Regions from separate parts of the Streptomyces yaizuensis genome, predicted to be linked through region 1. Evidence: riboswitches for the same ligand, from Rfam matches in the RefSeq annotation. Region 1 holds a riboswitch; the other holds the start of a gene.
The links. Region 1 has a riboswitch for cobalamin ahead of SYYSPA8_RS02265 (prenyltransferase/squalene oxidase repeat-containing protein). Riboswitches for the same ligand answer to the same signal wherever they lie in the genome.
Positions count from the first base shown of each region.

Region 1 (3,645 bases):
CGGCTCCGCGCTCTGCCAGTAGCCGTACACATGGGCGATGAGGTTCCGGGAGGCCGAGACCCGCGCCGGGTCGATTCCCGCCGCGTACGCGTTGAGGACGGCCCGCTCGTAGTCGGTGACCACCGGCGCGGCCGAGGGCCAGCCGGGGGTGGAGAGCAGATTCCGGTAGACGGTACGGGCGTTCTTCGTCGTGTCGCCGCCCGGGGCCACGTCGACGACGGCCGTACCCGTGGCGGCGAACGCGCTGAACGCCCACTCGTGGGAGAGCCCGGCCCCCGCGTAGGAACCGTCCGCCGCCTGGAGGGACTTCAGATAGGCGACGCCGTTCGTCTTCGATGTCGCGATCTGGGCGGGCGTGGACGTGGCCGAGGCCGGCAGCACGGTGAGGACGAAGGCGCCCAGCGCGGCGGGCGCCGTGAGGACAAGACGGCGGGCGGTGCGGTGACGGTCCATGGCCAGCTCCTGGAATCGTGGACGCGGCCGGTCCCCGCACGGGCCGCCGCCGGCTGTGCGCCGGGTGGGTCCGCCTGCCGGGGGCCGCCGTCCGGATCGCGTGGTACGGCTTCCTGAAATATGCCTCGCCCCATGGGCATTCGGGCTCGGAGCGGTCGCCGGCCGCCCCACACCGCTGCGCGTCAGCCCCGGACTCTCACCGGGTTCCCCCATGTGGCAGCCCTGGACGCTACCCCAGTGACCTGCGGCCCGCCACCGTTCACCCAGGTCCGTCAACCGGAGCCGGAAGAGGCATCCTTGACGCCCTGACCGAATCCGTGTTCCCTTTCGGCTGATAAGCACTCAGCAAGCACTCAGCACCAGGGGAAGCCGGTCGAAGTCCGGCGCTGACCCGCAACCGTAGGCCCGGACCGGCGAAAGCCCCGGGCGAGCCGGAACACCTGGCGCCGAGCGGAGTACCGAGCGAGGAAACGCCGTCGCGGACTACGGCGTGGTCGTCACCGCCTCCCCGGCGCCCCGACGGGCCGCCGCGCGGGGGTGTTTCGCCACGCACGCGGACCGCCCCGGCAGAGACGAGGACCGCGGTGGGGACCGGAGAGCTGAGCACGCGGGCGACCGGAGCGCTGGGCGCACGGGGGGCCGGAGCGGGGCGGTGGCCGCTGTCCATGGCCCTCGCCGGGCTGCTCACGTTCGGCGCGGCCGTGACGTTCCTCACAGAACCGGCCCCGGCCCGGGCCGCGCCGGCCCGGCCGTGCGCCGGGGGAGCCGTCGTCGCCGTGGACTTCAAGCCGTTCGGCGGTACGGTCGAGAGCGGCTGCGACCTCACCCCCACCACCGGGTACGAGCTGCTGCGCGACGCGGGCTTCACGACCGCGGGCACCGTCCGCGACGGCCCCGCCTTCATCTGCCGCATCGGCTACGGACCGTTCAACTCCGGTACGGCGTATCCGACTCCGGACCGGGAGGACTGCGTCCTCACCCCGCCGGCCAGCGCCTACTGGTCGTACTGGATCGCCGCTCCCGGGCAGCGGAAGTGGACCTACAGCCCGCTCGGCGCGATGGCCCGGAACCTCAAACCCGGTGACGTCGACGCCTGGGTGTTCGGCGCCACGGGCGTCGGGGGCTCCACCGGAGCGCCCCGCTTCACCCCCGACGACGTCCGGGGCGGCGCGGGCCCGGGGCCCACCGGCTCCCCGGGACCCTCCGGGCCCACCGTCCCGCCGGGCGCGGTCGACGTACCCGCCGCCGTCCGCTGGGTCGGCGGCACCCTCAAGGACGGCGAGCGGGTGGTGACATCGGACGGCGGGCCCGACTTCCTGCTCACCACGGAGGCCGCCTTGGCCCTCGCCGCCGCCGACCGCAAGAGCCCCGCCGCCGCGCGGGCCGCCGCGTTCCTCGCGCGACCCGCCCACACCGAGGCGTACGCCTACCCGGCCGGGACGGAGCAGCCCCCGGACGCCACCGCCGCCGCCCGGCTGGCCCTGGTGGCGGAGGCGACCGGCGGCGACCCCCGTGACTTCGGGGGCCGCGACCTCCTCGGCGATCTGATGGCGCACGTCTGCCGAAGCGGCATCGGCGATGTCCCCGAGCCCGGGCCCGGCTGCCTCACCCGGGGCGACTTCCGCACCACCGGCCAGACGGACGGCCAGGCCATGGCCGTGATCGCGCTGGCGAACGGCAAGGTCGCCCCACCGGTCCACGCGGTCGGCCGGCTCCTCGCCCTCCAGTGCGACGACGGCGGGTTCACCGGCACCCTCATCCGGCCCGGGGAGTCCTGCGAGAGCGAGGTGGGAGCCACCGGTCTCGTCGCGCTGGCCCTGAAACGGGCCGGCGGCCACGACGCGGCACTGGGCAGGGCCCGCGACTGGCTGACGGGGACCCAGCAGCCGGGCGGCGGCTTCCCGGCCTCCCCGCACACGACGGCGGGCAGCGCCTACGCCACCGGCTGGGCCGCGCAGGCCCTGCGGGCGCTCGGCGACACCCGACGGGCCGCCGCCGCCGTCTCCTGGCTGTCGAAGCAGCAGTTCCCCGGCCCCACCGGCGGCGGCTTCGGCTTCGAGGAGGGCGCGACCGAGCCCGCCCTGTACGCCACCGGCCCGGCGGTCCTCGCCGGAGCGGGCACCGACCTGGTCGCGCTGACCACCCCGCCCCGGCCGACGAAACCGTCCACGAGCCCGAAGCCCACCCCGACCGGCCCGCGACCCCCGACGACCGGGCCGCCGGGCACGGGACCGGATCTGCGCAAGGGCACCGCGTACCTCACCGACCCCACCCGCCTCATCGAGGGCCGCTACTACGAGAATCTGCGCGGCAGCGGCTTCGCCGACTACGGCCTCACCATCGACGGCGCCTTCGCACTCGCCGCCACCGGACACGACAACGCCGCCCTGCGCGGGATCGTCGACTTCCTCGACCGGGGCGGCGAGGACGGCACCGGCCGGGGCGTCCACGACTGGACCCATGCCGGTACGGCGTACGCGGGCGGCGGCTCGATCGGCAAGGCCGCCCTCCTCGCCCAGGCCGTCGGCCGCGACCCCCGGGCCTTCGGCGGGAAGGACCTCGTCGCCGCCCTCGAACGCGCCGTCTGCCCCGCGAAGTCCCCACCCCCCGGCCGCTCCTGCGCCGCCCGGGGCGCCTACACCCACACCCCTTCCGTCTTCGGCCAGTCCCTGGCCGTGATCGCCCAGCTGCGGGCCGGTGAACGGGCCGCGGCCGCGAAACCCCTCGCCTATCTGCTGTCCCTCCAGCGGCCCGGCGGGGCCTGGCCCAGCCTGGTCCCGTCCACCCGGGACGAGGACGTCGACTCCACCGCCATGGCCGTGATGGCGCTGGATCTGGCGGGCGGCGCCGAAGCGGACGCCGCCGTGACGAAGGGCCTGCGCTGGCTCGCCTCCCGGCAGCTGAAGGACGGCGGCTTCCCCGGCGCGGCCGGGAACTCCGTCAACTCCGCGGCCCTCGCCGTCCAGGCCCTCTCCCTGGACCCGGCGGCCCACGCCGGCCGGATCGCGAAGGCGCGGAAGTTCCTCGCCGGGCAGCAGAACCGGGACGGCGGCTTCAACGTCGCCCGGGGCGGGCAGCCCGGCTCCGACGTCCGCGCCTCCACCCAGGCCGTCGGCGGCGCCACCGGGATCTCCTTCGCCACGCTGACCCGCGATCTGACCGGCACCGTGCCCCGGCCCGCACCCACCGGCC
Region 1 covers NZ_BSBI01000001.1:613,783-617,427, forward strand. The annotation lists gene SYYSPA8_RS02260 (prenyltransferase/squalene oxidase repeat-containing protein) at 1-453, opposite strand, end outside; cobalamin riboswitch at 589-662, opposite strand; cobalamin riboswitch at 766-915, shown strand; gene SYYSPA8_RS02265 (prenyltransferase/squalene oxidase repeat-containing protein) at 1,119-3,645, shown strand, end outside.

Region 2 (3,645 bases), on a different contig from region 1:
AAGGGCTACCGCGCGGGCCAGATCGCCTCCGCCGGCCTGGTCTCGCTCGCCCACGGCACCAACGACGCCCAGAAGACGATGGGCATCATCACGCTGGCCCTGGTCGCCGGCAATGTGCTCGCCCCCGGCTCGAACCCGCCCCTGTGGGTCATCGTCTCCGCCGGTGTCGCGATCGCGCTGGGCACCTACCTGGGCGGCTGGCGCATCATCCGCACCATGGGCAAGGGCCTGACCGACCTCCAGCCGCAGCAGGGCTTCGCCGCCCAGACCAGCGCCGCGAGCGTCATCCTGGCCTCGTCCAACCTGGGCTTCTCGCTCTCCACCACCCACTCCTGCTCCGGCGCCGTCATGGGCTCGGGCCTCGGCCGCAAGGGCGGCGTCGTCCGCTGGTCGACCGCCACCCGGATGTTCGTCGCCTGGGGTCTGACCCTGCCCGCGGCCGGTCTGGTCGCCGCGCTCTCCGAGCTGGTCACCAAGCAGGGCGACTGGGGTGTCGGCGTCGTGGCCGCCTTCCTCGTCGGCTCCTCCGTCGCGATCTGGATCTACTCCCGCCGCCAGGTCGTCGACCACACCAACGTCAACGAGACCGATGACGCCGCGGCCACCGAGGCCGCCGAGGCGGAGCAGGGCGTGGTCACCGCCGCCATCGCCGCCGTCACCCCGCCGCCGGCCGGCATCATCCCCGCGCAGGACGAGCACAAGACCCCGGCCGCCCCGGCCACCGAATCCGGCCCGGCCAGCCCGGCCGCGGTGTAAGGACAGATCAGCATGAACATCGACTGGGTAGCACTCGGCTCCGTCTTCGGCGTGAGCCTCCTCGCCACCGTGACCATCGCGGGCCTCTTCGTCCTGGGGCTCGTCGGCCTCAGCAAGCAGGAGGTGGCCTCGCAGGCCGGCGGTTCGGCAGCCGTCGCCCGGGCCGGCGCCTACCTCTGCTTCACGCTCTGCCTGGTGGCGGTCAGCTTCGGCATCTACCTGATCGTCGTCTGACCGGCCGTCCACACGAACGGGCCGGACACCCCCTGGGGTGTCCGGCCCGTTCCGCATGCCCCGGCGGCCCGGGTGTGGGGCTGAGCACACTGCCCCCGCCGCAGGTCAACGGCAGGTTGACGGGTGTTCTCGCAGCGTGGTGGACTGCCGGGGCCATTGGGCGGCAGCAGAGGAAGCCGGTGCGAATCCGGCGCGGTCCCGCCACTGTCACCGGGGAGACCCGGGAGCCAGGAACTCTCGCCGCCGATCACGTCGAACCAGGGCGCGGACACCCTGAGTGAGGACATATCGCCATGCCCGGCCGCGGCTGCGCCCCGCCCCCCGTCGTACCGCCCGCCCCCGTACCCCGGCCCGGAAGCGGTGCCTGAGGCCGTGCGGGCCGACCGTGTCTTCGTCTGCGGTGCCACCGCCGGGCTGCTGGGGGATCTGCTGTTCGGCGATCCCCGCCGGGGCCACCCCGTCGCCGCCTTCGGACGGGCCGCGACCGCCGTCGAGCGGCTGCTCTGGCACGACCACCGGGGCTGGGGAGCCCTACACACGGCCGTCTGCGCCGGTGGTACGGCCGCCGGGGCGGCCCTGCTCGCCCGGGGTGCGCGCCGCAGCCCCGCGCTCGGTGTGGCCCTGACCGCCGCCACCACGTGGGCCGTCGTCGGCGGCACCTCGCTGGGCCGGGAGGCGCGGGCCGTCGGCGCCGCTCTCGCGGCCGGTGACACCGAGCGGGCCCGGGAGCGCCTGCCCCATCTGTGCGGCCGTGATCCGCACGCCCTGGACGAGGCGGGCATCGCCCGTGCCGTGGTCGAATCCGTCGCCGAGAACACCTCCGACGCCGTGGTCGGCGCGCTGGTGTGGGGGGCGCTCGCGGGGGTGCCGGGCCTCGCCGCGTTCCGCGCGGTGAACACCCTGGACGCGATGGTCGGCCACCGTTCACCACGCCATCTGCGGTTCGGCTGGGCCTCCGCCCGGCTGGACGATCTCGCAGGCTGGCCGGGTGCCCGGCTGACGGCCGTGCTCGCCGTGGCCGCCGGGGGCGACCCCCGGGGGGCGGTACGGGCCTGGCGCGCGGACGCCCACCGGCACCCCAGCCCGAACGCGGGCCCCGTGGAGGCCGCCTTCGCGGGCGCGCTGGGCGTACGGCTCGGGGGGACCCTCTCGTACGCCGGACGGGTCGAGCACCGCCCGGTGCTGAACGCGCCGGGCCGCCCGGTGGCGGTCGCGGACATCGAACGCGCGGTCCGGCTGTCGAGACGGGTGGGCCTGCTGGCGCTCGGCGCGGCCGCCGCGGGCCGCTGGGCCGCCGGGCGGGCGGCCCGCCGAGGAACACAGGGAGGGACACGATGACCGGAGGCGGACTGCTCGTCGCGGGCACCACGTCGGACGCGGGCAAGAGCGTCGTCACCGCCGGGATCTGCCGCTGGCTGACGCGCCAGGGGCTGAAGGTGGCCCCGTTCAAGGGACAGAACATGTCCCTCAACTCGTACGTGACCCGCGACGGCGCCGAGATCGGCCGGGCGCAGGCGATGCAGGCGCAGGCCGCGCGGGTGGAGCCGACGGCGCTGATGAACCCGGTCCTGCTGAAGCCCGGCGGCGACCGCAGCAGCCAGGTGGTGCTGCTGGGGCGCCCGGTGGGCGAGCTGAGCGCCCGGGGCTTCTTCGGCACGCCCGGGGACCCCGCCGTGCCGGGTCCGCTGCGCGGCGGCGGCCGGGAGGCCCTGTTCGGGACGGTCGTGGAGTGCCTGGAGGAGCTGCGGGCCACCCATGACGCGGTGATCTGCGAGGGCGCCGGCAGCCCCGCCGAGATCAATCTGCGCCGTACCGACATCGTGAACATGGGTGTCGCGCGGGCGGGGCGGCTGCCGGTGCTCGTGGTCGGCGACATCGACCGGGGCGGCGTCTTCGCCTCCTTCTTCGGGACGACGGCGCTCCTCGCGGCGGAGGACCAGCGGCTGGTCGCCGGGTATCTCGTGAACAAGTTCCGGGGGGATGTGTCGCTGCTGGAGCCGGGGCTCGACATGCTCAGGGGGCTGACCGGGCGGCCGACGTACGGGGTGCTGCCGTACGCCCACGGCCTCGGCATCGACGAGGAGGACGGGCTGCGGGTCTCCCTGCGGGGCACCGTCCGCGAGTCCGCCCTCGCGCCGCCCGTCGGCGAGGACGTGCTGCGGGTAGCGGTCTGCGCGGTGCCGCTGATGTCGAACTTCACCGATGTGGACGCGCTGGCGGCCGAGCCCGGGGTGGTGGTCCGTTTCGTCGACCGCCCGGAGGAGCTGGCCGACGCGGACCTGGTGGTCGTCCCCGGCACCCGGGGCACCGTCCGGGCCCTGGCGTGGCTGCGCGAGCGGGGTCTCGCGCGGGAGCTGGCGCGGCGGGCCGCCGCCGGCCGTCCCGTGCTGGGCATCTGCGGCGGGTTCCAGCTGCTCGGCGAGCACATCGAGGACGAGGTCGAGTCCCGGGAGGGATCCGTTCCGGGTCTGGGGCTGCTACCGGTACGGGTGCGGTTCCACGCGGCGAAGACGCTGGCCCGGCCGGTGGGCACGGCGCTGGGCGAGCGGGTGGAGGGGTACGAGATCCATCACGGCGTGGCCGAGGTGCTGGGCGGGGAGCCGTTCCTCGACGGCTGCCGCTCCGGCGCGGTCTGGGGCACCCACTGGCACGGCT
Region 2 covers NZ_BSBI01000015.1:191,934-195,578, reverse strand. The annotation lists gene SYYSPA8_RS30615 (inorganic phosphate transporter) at 1-756, shown strand, start outside; gene SYYSPA8_RS30610 (hypothetical protein) at 769-990, shown strand; cobalamin riboswitch at 1,114-1,246, shown strand; gene SYYSPA8_RS30605 (cobalamin biosynthesis protein) at 1,363-2,328, shown strand; gene SYYSPA8_RS30600 (cobyric acid synthase) at 2,325-3,645, shown strand, end outside.
Region 2: linked by a shared signal. The riboswitch ahead of SYYSPA8_RS30605 (cobalamin biosynthesis protein) and the one ahead of SYYSPA8_RS02265 (prenyltransferase/squalene oxidase repeat-containing protein) in region 1 are both predicted to bind cobalamin.